2 regions of the Photobacterium panuliri genome follow, and region 2 is predicted to be linked to the other one. Evidence: predicted binding sites of a transcription regulator. Region 2 holds the regulator's gene; the other holds the start of a gene.
The links. Region 2 encodes CRP, which controls carbon source genes, mostly activating them, when cyclic AMP is high. Its sites were predicted from a motif close to TGTGANNNNNNTCACA; they were not measured.

Region 1 (5,773 bases), on a different replicon from region 2:
GGAAAGGGTATTCGGTATTGCGCATCATCTCGAGCAGATAATCAATAGAGGTGCTGATGGCCTGCAACTGCTGCAAACCACTTTCCAGCCATTGGGAAAAGTTATTGCGAAAGGCACTTTGTCGAAGGGGGGCAACCCGCGACACGCCACGCACCAAATAATCAACCACGATGGCACTGACCGATGCCTGATCGGGCCAATGCTGTTGGGCATACTCTGCAGGAAGGGTAAGCCGCTGGCATATCGTTCCACGGGGAGAAACCAGCATAAGGGCCTGCATGCCGGTAGTGGTCGACGTCGGGTCATAGCGTACCTGCCACGGGGTTGCTATCTCTTGCAGCATTACCCGATTCACCTGTGACACTGTTAACTGATAGTGTGCAAAGTTTGTCATAGGTTACCTCATGCTTGATCTGAAATGGGCAGGTACAGTGTATATAATCTGACCACACACAACCTTGATCCCTCTCTGATTTCGCAACCGAGGCACGCTATTTCCCACTTATTTATGCCTAGTGGGCATTTTTCCGCTACACACTACAAACTGGCACCGATACCAAACATGACTGAGTTATTGGTCACTTCTCCCATATCGCGGTATTCATAGCCCAACGAGAGATCGATAAACGGCAGCAGGGTAAACACGAAACCGGCTCCACCAGCAAAGCCCCACCCCGTTTCGCTGTCTTTGAACCCGGGCCGCTCGACATCGTAATCGTAATAATTGGTTCCGGCCTTGGCGTAGAGGTTCCCGATCAGCAACGGAATATCCCCGCGCAGGGTGATCGGAAACGAGGTGTAGTCAACCTCATTGGTCGCGGCAAAACCATTTGCATCGACATCAACACTTCCCAATACCACTCCGGCATTCACACTGAGAAAATCAGAAAAGTGATAGCCCGCGTTCACGCCGTATTCAAAACCGTTATCGCTCTGCCCGTCATACTCTACCCGTGTTCCCCCAGCCGTTGCCCCAACGGATATCCCCAAAAGATCAGCACTGGCACTGCCTGCGGCAACCAGCATGAGTATTGCCATTACAACTCGCTTCATCACTTTCCCCTCTTGCCATTATGAACAACGTCCTCTTGTTTATGGTTAGCTCTAAACACAAAAAATTACCAATGTTCAGCCTTGGAGGCAGAGGTGCCCCCGTGGCCGGAATCAGTCTATGCTTAAGTGCGTGCCCTATTAACAGATAGGTCATTGGTGACGAGGAGGCAGACACTGTGCGACAGGGGCCTTATCCCATTTCCATTCCCATGCTCTTTGCTTTGCTTGGGCTGGCAATGGTCATTCTTGCAGGTTGCGGGCAAGATCCCACACCCGATGCCGATAGCATCTATATCAACGGCACTATCCTGACTATGGCCAAAGGCACAGATAGCGTCAGTGCCATCTCGTTTCGCGATGGCCGTGTACAGGCCATCGGCAGCCAGAGCGGGGTGATGCGCCACCAAGGGGACAACACCCAAATCATCGATCTCAACGGCAATACCATGGTTCCCGGTTTTATCGCTGCCAATGGCCAATTTACTGATTTGCTCAACCCACAGTCCACGTTGGAAGACGTCCTTGCCAGTTATGCCAGACAAGGCATTACAACCTTGATCGGCAACGGTCTCAGCGCCGAATCCATCGCTAACTTGCAGTCTCACGCCGAGCGCCGGCCACTTCTTATCGATGTGGTTGTCATCCCTGTATACCCGGAGATCCAACAAATACTTGAAGATCACGGCGACGATATCGGCAAATACCAACAGCACCTTAAAATCACCGGCGTGCAATTTCGCCTCGACAACCCGCTGTCAAAATTTGGTGCCTGGATGGCCTATAGCTATAACGATCTCTCCTCTTTGCCCTACACCGGCTGGAAGGGAGAGCCCTTAGTCCCATTCAGGGCGTTTCTCAGCCAATACCGCGATGCCGTCAGTAAAGACTTACAGGTCTTCGTCGAGGCCAGCGGCGATGCCGCCATCGATGCATTCATTCAGGCAGCCTATGAATTGAAAATCAACGCAGGCCAAGACAAGCGCCATACCATATTGTTGTCGCGCTTTATGCGAATCAATCAGCTCTCACAATACCGAAAGCTGGGGGTAGTCGCCTGTTTTGATACCAGCAATATTTACCAAGAAGGAAAAACGGACATCCGCCTGCTGGGCAAATCACGCGCCGACGGACAAAGCCCGGTGCCCGTCGCGCTCCAAGAAGAGGTTGCCGCCAGTAACCTTTGCCACCAGCTAAGCCACCCCCCTGATACCCTGTTCATTCTCTGGAGCGCGGTCACCCGCCATACCCAGCAAAACGAAATCCTTGGCAGCCAGCTTCGCACGACACCCGCTCAAGCCCTGCGATCCATGACCATAGAGCCGGCCTACATGATATTTGAGGAGGACCGCAAAGGTACCCTGACACCGGGCAAAGTGGCCGATGCCGTGATCCTCTCCGGCAACCCACTCTCTGTACCTCCGGGGAAACTACGAGAAATCCAAATACAGGAAACCATCAAGAATGGCAGAACCATCTTTCACCGTCCTCCCGCTAGCACTCCATGAGTCATGTGGCAAATCTGCCCCATCTCAGCCACTTGGCATAATGAAATCCATTTCAATATCACATCAAAACAAATTTTCTTGCATAGCGATTCATTTTGAAAAAAACATCACAAAAACAAAATAAATACATGAAATAAAAGGATAAATAATAAGGAAATCGCATATTTCTTTTTTAGAAAAATACCTATCACGCAAACGATCCCCTTCCCCTTTTCAACAGGTGAGGTAATCACTGGGCTATTTTTCTATAAGTGGTCGGGAAAATGTGAGTGAGATCTCAAGACAAAAGCCTCCCCTTGCTTACACTTCTTATCACCAAGGCAGCAATGACTTCCGGTCATTCAAGCTCCACCACGGCTCCCCCGGACAGCAATACCGGGAAGACGAATGTGAGTGGGCAAACCATCTACCTTAGGTAAACGATGGACATTACAACATGCTGCCGACAACAAACAGAACGAAACTGGAGTGAACTATGGCTACCCCACACATCAATGCTGAACTCGGTGATTTTGCACAAACAGTCCTGATGCCAGGCGACCCGCTACGCGCAAAATTCATCGCCGAAACCTACCTTGACGACGTTAAGCTGGTTTGTGATGTACGCAATATGTTCGGTTACACTGGCACTTACAAAGGCAAGCCGGTTTCAGTCATGGGTCATGGCATGGGCATCCCATCATGCTCAATCTATGTCCACGAGCTAATCAAAGACTTCGGTGTGAAGAACATCATCCGTATCGGTAGCTGCGGCGCCGTTCACGATGACGTAAAACTGATGGATGTGATCATCGGTATGGGTGCGTCTACCGATTCTAAAGTCAACCGTATTCGCTTTAGCGACCATGATTTCGCTGCGATTGCTGATTTCGGTCTACTAGAAACGGCCGTTGGCGAAGCCCGTGCCCAAAACGTACCGGTCCGTGTTGGTAACGTTTTCTCTGCAGACCTATTCTACAGCCCAGAAGCTGACCTCTTCGACAAGATGGAAAAACTAGGTATTCTTGGCGTGGATATGGAAGCTGCGGGTATCTACGGTGTTGCCGCTGAGCTGGGTGCCAAAGCACTGACTATCCTGACTGTTTCTGACCACATCAAGCGCGGCGAGAAGCTTAGCGCAGAAGATCGCCAGAAATCATTCGGCCAGATGATGGACGTCGCTCTGGAAACAGCAATTAAGCTATAAGCGCTGAACCATCACGTTCACTGCTATCAAAGAGCACTACGGTGGTCGATGCCCCCCGATGCATCGGCCACCTTTTTCCCCCGGAGCTCGTCACCCGACCGGGCGTCATACCAATATTCACACCAATATTGGTATGACGGACAATTAGTCTGTATAACGCTATTTCAATGACTGTTTACGGCTCAATATTATGTAAAATGTGGCGTCTTACACAATTTGATTGGTCATGCTCGCATGCCCAGTAAACAAACCCGAATTAGCATGTGCAGCGCTAATGGTATAGGGGGGCGGACAATCTACCTCCCTATACCACCCTCTCGTACAGGCCAGCCCCCTCTACTCGCGCGCATTCTTTTGCTTCACACCACGGATTAAGGTTAGGCTGATATGATAAATACAGACCGAACAGACAATGACGTATCCTTATTGCCTGAAGCCGCTAACAACCAGCAATTAAACCACTGCAAAACAGTAGGCTGTGTTAATTTTGGGTCAACCGATCCCAACCATTACGTTCTTCAGCGTAACAACCCGAACAAACCGCTATTGGTCTGCCGCGAATGCGGGGCATTTCCCCCGTTGATCAACAACCAAGACGTAATGCAGGAAGTTCGCCGCCTCCGGCAACAACAGACATGCGGCCTGCCGGCATGCACTAATCCTGATTGCGAAAATATCACATTGCCGGTGCTTACCCATCGCCAGCACTACCATGCCTTTGGCTTTAGCGGCGACAGGCAGCGCTATCGTTGCAAATCATGCCAGACGACATTTGTCGACCGCTGGTCAGGCTTCAACACCAAAAATACCCTACAGCAAAAGTTATTGGCGATGCTGTTCACCGGTTACTCGGTACGTGATATCTGCCGCCGCCTGAAGATGAACCCCAAGTCGTTCTACGATCAGCTATCACATATTGCCAGCCGTTGCCGTCGCCAGCTGGCGATGTTCGATGCTCGTCTGTGCAAACACAGCAAACAGCTGTCTCTGGCTTCCAACATCCGCGTTCTTCAGCCCCAAAGCGAAAACGGGGTAAACTGGATTGCCAGTTGCGAGGCTTTTTCGGGCTATGTGCTGGCGCAAGATACCAACTATCAGTCATCCGACGCCGAAACCCTCAGCGAGCAGCATGATCCTTACCAGACTGGCACCCGGTTTATGGCACATCCACCGGCTCAAATCATCGAGGTGCCACCCAGCCAACCACAGGGGCTGCTGGCCCGTATCGACGGCACTTACCGTGCTGTGATGTCGCGGCCCAACCTCGAAAACCCGCTCACCAGCCTGCCGCGAATCAACTACCCGGCCAAAGGCTGCCTGATCCGCCCGCAATATACCGTGTATGCCCACTACCTGTATCTGCGGGAAATGCTGACCGACAATGAGACCCTGTCGATCTTTATGCCGCAGGAACCGCTGTTGCGTTCGGCCTGCATCTCGATTTTCACCGATCGCATCAAGGCACGTACCCTGCATCCGGTTTATGTCGAAGCCGATGCTGGCTGGCAGCATGGGCAGCCGGCCAACAAAGTCGATATCGTGATGATGGGATGGTGGCGCGATCGCTGGGCGTTTACCCGCGATGGTGAGTTAAGCAAGGGGATCTGCCATTTGGGCGGCGAAAAAGGCAATGAGACAAAATGGCTTGAGCACGCCAGTCACGATACCGTGCGCCGCTACCAGCAGCGTTTTCATGATCAGTTCAGCCAACTAGTCAATGAGCCTAGGCGCAAATTACGCCCAGGAGGACTGATGCCGCTGCTGGATATTTACCGGGCTTGGCACAATTTGTGCCATCAGGAAAAAAATGGCCTAACTCCTGCCCAGCAGATCGGACTGGTCAATGCTCCTCTGACCCTAGAGCAATTACTGAGCTGAACACCACACGACGGCTACACATAACAACGTGAAACACATTCACCCCATTCTCATTGCATCATGCACTCGCTGAGAGTGGGGCTTTTTTATGATAGGGAGATCGAATTTCTCCCTATCTGCCTATACCTACCATTGATACCCCTTGCATCTT
Region 2 (5,773 bases):
GTCATGTCTGCAAAACATCCGATTATTGCAGTTACCGGATCGTCCGGTGCGGGCACCTCGACCACCTCCGAAGCCTTCCGCAAAATGTTCAACATGATGGGTATCAATGCCGCCTGGCTTGAGGGGGACAGCTTCCACCGCTTCACCCGCCCGGAAATGGACGTCGAGATCCGCAAAGCCAAAGAGCAGGGACGCCATATCAGCTATTTCGGCCCCCAGGCCAATGACTTTCCGCTGCTGGCCGGCTTCTTCGAACAGTACGGCAACGATGGCAGCGGCAAATTCCGCCGCTACCTGCATACCTTCGACGAGGCCGTTCCCTATAACCAGATGCCGGGCACCTTCACGCCTTGGCAAGATCTCCCCGAAAATACCGATGTACTGTTCTACGAAGGGCTCCACGGCGGGGTGGTCGACGGCGATGTCAACGCCGCTCAGCACGTCGACTTACTCATCGGCATGGTACCGATCGTCAACCTCGAGTGGATTCAGAAAATCGTCCGTGATACCCGGGATCGTGGCCATTCCCGCGAGGCGGTGATGGAATCTATCGTCCGCTCGATGGACGACTACCTCAACTACATCACTCCTCAGTTCTCGCGCACCCATATCAATTTCCAACGGGTGCCGACCGTCGATACCTCCAACCCGTTCAGTGCCAAGGCCATTCCGAGCCTCGACGAGAGCTTCGTGGTGATCCGTTTCCGTGGGATCAAAAACGTCGACTTCCCGTACCTGCTGGCAATGATCCAAGGCTCGTTTATGTCTCGCCACAACAATCTGGTGGTACCCGGCGGCAAGATGAGCTTTGCGATGGAGTTAATCATGAGGCCGCTGATCCAAAAACTGATCGATACAGGAAAGATTGGGTAGTACAAGGGATAAGGGCGATCGCCCAGAGCACAGGAAGGGACTAGCAACACAACAGTTGGGCAAAACAACGTGGCGGCACAAAGGCCACCACGTTCAGGCGATCACGCCTCGACAACCTCGTAGGAATGGGTCATCTCGACCCCTTCCCCTAGCATCAGGCAAACCGAGCAGTACTTCTCCAGCGAATTGGCAACCGTCTCGGCCACGATGGCACTGTCGAGCCCCACACCGGTAACCACAAAGTGCAAGTTCACCGTGGTGAACAGGCGGGGTGCCTGATCGCGCCGGACCGAGCTGATCTGCGCCTCGCACGCCGTGATTTTCTGACCGGCTGACTTCAGGCCGTCCACCACATCCACTGAACTGCAACCTCCGGCAGCCATCAATACCAGTTCCATCGGACTCGGGGCTTTTTCGCCACCATTACCGTCCATTACCACGCTATGGCCCGAATTTGACTGGCCTAAAAAGGTCATATTCTCGACCCATTTCACTCGCGATTGCATCGTGTTCTCCTTACTACAAACAGGGGGTTTTGGCACTATCTGGCAACTGTGTGATCATGTGCACACTTATGACTAGAAAATGGCCATTTCCGATAGATCAATATCAAGAAATACGCGCCGAAAAAAGATAAACTCTGAGCTAATTATTCAAGTTGACTTGCAGCCCGGCAGGTGACTGAATATCCTAAACGACGAACAAGAGGCCCAGCCTTGAATTATAGGGACGTCGTTGTTGGGCATTAAACGCAGAGGAAGTTAGTAATATGGTTCCAGGTAAACCTCAAACAGATCCAACTCTAGAGTGGTTTCTTTCCCATTGTCACATTCATAAATACCCTTCAAAGAGTACTTTGATCCATGCTGGCGAGAAAGCAGAAACCCTCTACTACATTGTAAAAGGTTCTGTTGCCGTCCTGATCAAGGATGAAGAAGGCAAAGAAATGATCCTGTCTTACCTAAACCAGGGCGACTTTATCGGTGAACTTGGTCTGTTCGAGGAAGGCCAGGAGCGTACCGCTTGGGTACGTGCGAAGACTCCGTGCGAAGTTGCTGAAATTTCATTCAAGAAATTCCGCCAGCTAATCCAAGTAAATCCGGATATCCTGATGCGCCTGTCTGCTCAGATGGCTCGTCGCCTGCAGGTAACCAGCCAGAAAGTTGGCGACCTTGCCTTCTTGGATGTAACCGGCCGTATCGCACAAACCTTGCTGAACCTTGCCAAGCAACCGGATGCAATGACGCACCCAGACGGCATGCAGATCAAGATCACTCGTCAGGAAATCGGCCAAATCGTTGGCTGCTCGCGTGAAACCGTTGGCCGCATCCTCAAGATGCTGGAAGAGCAGAACCTGATTTCTGCCCACGGCAAGACTATCGTTGTCTACGGTACACGCTGATAGCCACCATAATTGAAAAAAGCCGCACTAGCGGCTTTTTTTATGGCTGCAAATAAAAAATCGCTATAGCGAATAAGTTTGCAATAATTTTCACTATTTTTTCACTTGAATCCTGCCCAACAAGTGCTACATTGCGCATATGGAATTTGCGCTTATACAACATTGACCGGAGATTAAGATATGGATATCGAGCGTTTCTCCCCGCACCATACCACTTTTAGCCCTGCCGTGATTGCCCCGCTACCGACAACCGTCGAATTGACCGGCTTTAGCGGCAGCAGACACTACCTAGAACAACAAGAGCCGCCACGCCATAGCAGCCACGGCTATGATCTGCCTCCCCTCGATAACATCAGCCACTGAACAACGCGGACAATCACGGTGATCTATTGGTGAGTACTCTCGAAAATTTTGTCGGCAGATGCCTCGACAAAACCAGAGAACAGCTCACCATCCTCATCAGGATAACGCTTGGCAAATTCGTAAAAGCCTCCGGGGATAGCATAGGTTCCATCACTGAACCCAACCACGACCCGGTCGGCCATCGTGGACGATTGTTCAAGCATCACCTTGGCACTGCCCTTTACATCCCCGCCAGCCTCGTTAATCACAAAGCCATTGTGACGTAGCAGGTGATTGACCTCCCGTACCTCAGTGAACTGCTCGAGATGGTTGAGGCTCACCGTGAAATGGTTGGCGCCAAAGCCATGGGCAGCCAGCCAACCGCCATACTCACTCTCTGCCAGCAGCAACTCATAAGTGGCAAAGTCCAGCTCCCACTGCCGTCCGCCATATAGGAAGGCCGGATCACGCAAGGACGTCTCCGGCATCTGGGCCACCAGCTCTCGTACCGTCTGCTGGAACAACGAGCTGAACTGCCCCACCATCAGCTCGCTGATAAACACCTTGGGAGCCAGCGGGTTGGGATGCTCGAAATGCTCGGCGTAGAGTTTCTTGCCCTCGAAACGGTAACGCCCCTTGGGTTGGTAGCCAATCGCAATGAAGGGAGCAGCCAAACGGTCAAGGCCCACCATCGGTAAATTGAACGTTCGTAGGGCAATGTGATCGTTATGCAGCGGCTCCTCCTCGGCTAGCAGATCGTGGATCTGCAATGCCGAGGGACAAAGGCGTGTGACATAGTCCTGCCACAGCCCATTAAACAGTTGCTCTACCCTTTCCATGATGATGATATCCTCACGCTAGTCGGTTCGAGGGGAATCAACGCTCTCGTGGTAACTCGCGCTGGTTACAGAACGCACTCTAAAAAACGATACCCGGCGCCAACTTGTCGGGCAATTCTGCCTGCCCGCCCTCAAGCGTAGCCATCGGATAGGCACAATAGTCGGCGGCATAGTAGGCACTGGGACGCAGATTGCCAGATGCGCCGGGGCCACCAAACGGCGCATCGCCACTCGCCCCAGTCAACGGCCGGTTGCGGTTAACGATCCCGGCCCGGATATGCTCGACAAAATACTGCCATTCGCCGTCGTCCGTCGATATCAAACCGGCAGACAACCCATAACGGGTGTCATTGGCCATAGTGACGGCATCGGCCAAATTACGATAACGGGCAACTTGCAACAGCGGGCCGAAGTATTCCTCATCAGGCAGGGTGGCAATAGCACTCACATCGATAATACCCGGCGTCACAACCGCCCCTTGCCCGCGGGTTGAACGTAGCAGGGTTTTGCCCCCCAAATTCTCAAGATCGGACTGGGTACGGACAATCGCATCGGCAGCCTGATCGGAAATCTGCGGCCCCATAAACGGCGCCGGATGATCAAACGGCCCGCCAACCCGCAACTGGGACGCGACAGCGACCAGCCGCTCAAGCAGGGCATCACCGACCTCCCCACGAGGAAGATAAAGGCGGCGAGCACAAGTGCAACGCTGCCCGGCACTGAGAAAGGCCGACTGAATAATAGTGTAGACAGTGGCATCGAGCTCGCCACAAAATTCAGAGACAACCAACGGATTGTTGCCCCCCATTTCCAACGCCAGCATCTTGCCTGGCTGGCCGGCAAACTGGCGGTGCAACAGGTGGCCAGTATGGGCACTGCCGGTAAACAACAGCCCGTCGATACCACGGCTGGCCGCCAGGGCCTCGCCAACCGGCCTTGCCCCCTGTACCAAATTGATCACCCCATCAGGCAGCCCCGCCAACTGCCACAGCCGCATGACCCGTTCAGCCACCTTCGGGGTAAGCTCTGAGGGCTTGAAAACCACCGTATTACCGGCCAGCAGGGCCGGGATAATATGGCCGTTCGGCAGGTGGCCGGGGAAATTATACGGCCCGAATACCGCCATTACCCCCAACGGCCGGTGACGCAGGACAGCCTGCCCACCTGCGATATCACGCCGCGTACTGCCGGTACGTTCATGGTAGGCACGCAGCGAAACCGCCACCTTGCCCGCCATCGCCGACACCTCAGTACGGGTTTCCCACAAGGGCTTACCCGTTTCCTCGGCAATCACCTCTGCCAACGCCTCGCTGTGCTCCGTCACCAAACGGCCAAAGCACTCCACGATTTCCTGACGGTTTTCCAAGTTCAGCCTACGCCAAGAAGGGAATGCCTCGCGCGCAGCGGCAACGGCCAGCTCAACCTGCTCCACACTTGCCGCCGCCCCTTGCCAAATCGACTCTCCGGTATAGGGATTAAAAGAAGCCAGCGTCTCGCCGCGGCCATCCAGCCATTGGCCCGCAATCCATAAACGTCCTTCGTTCCATTGGGACATACTTTTCTCCTTACTGGGTAATCAGACGAACCAGATCGCCCTGCTTAACCTGCAGGGCCTCGGCCATCTCAATTGTCACCACGGCCGCATCACGCAAAACATCCACCTCACCAGCCACCGCCCGGAATCCCTCAAATGACGTATTGGCAACAATGGCATCAATACCGCCTTGCGGCTGGCCGATCTCCACCCGGCATAGACGGGAGTGGCGAACCGACTCTATATTGCGAATATCGCACTCCACGGTCGGGCCCGCGTCGAAGATGTCGACATAACCACGGCAGGTAAATCCCTCTTGCTCGAGCAGGTGGAGTGCCGGGCGGGTCTTTTCATGGACGTGGCCAATCACCGCCTGCGCCTCGGGGCTAAGCAGGTTGACGTAGATCGGCAGCTTGGGCATCAAGTCGGCAATAAACCCTTTTTTGCCAATCCCCGTCAGGTAATCGGCCAGAGTGAAGTCTATCGAGAAGAAATGCTCCTTGAGCCAGTCCCAGAACGGCGAGTTGCCGTCATCGTCGGAGACACCCCGCATTTCGGCGATCACCGTCTTGTCGAAACGGGCCGAATGCTGCGCCATCATCAGAAAACGGCATTTCGACAGCAACCTGCCATTGAGCCCCTCGCGCCATTGCGAGCGAAGGAACAGAGTGCAAAGCTCACTGACCCCGGTGTAATCATTGCCAAAAGTCAGGACCTTGACGACATTATGGACATTGAGCCGGCGCGACGAATGAACGACGGTACTGAGGTGATAGGTATAAA

Region 1: the regulator CRP is predicted to act here: its motif matches at 2,823-2,838, upstream of deoD (purine-nucleoside phosphorylase).

Annotation. Positions count from the first base shown of each region.
Region 1 is NZ_CP197193.1:8,930-14,702, reverse strand. Features, by position in the region: gene ACSF8X_RS16240 (hypothetical protein) at 1-394, opposite strand, end outside; gene ACSF8X_RS16235 (outer membrane beta-barrel protein) at 538-1,053, opposite strand; gene ACSF8X_RS16230 (amidohydrolase family protein) at 1,230-2,558, shown strand; gene deoD (purine-nucleoside phosphorylase) at 3,034-3,744, shown strand; gene ACSF8X_RS16220 (lactate dehydrogenase) at 4,132-5,622, shown strand.
Region 2 is NZ_CP197192.1:135,508-141,280, forward strand. Features, by position in the region: gene ACSF8X_RS00735 (phosphoribulokinase) at 4-873, shown strand; gene ACSF8X_RS00740 (OsmC family protein) at 975-1,379, opposite strand; gene crp (cAMP-activated global transcriptional regulator CRP) at 1,643-2,275, shown strand; gene ACSF8X_RS00750 (hypothetical protein) at 2,456-2,638, shown strand; gene ACSF8X_RS00755 (DUF1338 domain-containing protein) at 2,662-3,456, opposite strand; gene astD (succinylglutamate-semialdehyde dehydrogenase) at 3,536-5,011, opposite strand; gene astA (arginine N-succinyltransferase) at 5,022-5,773, opposite strand, start outside.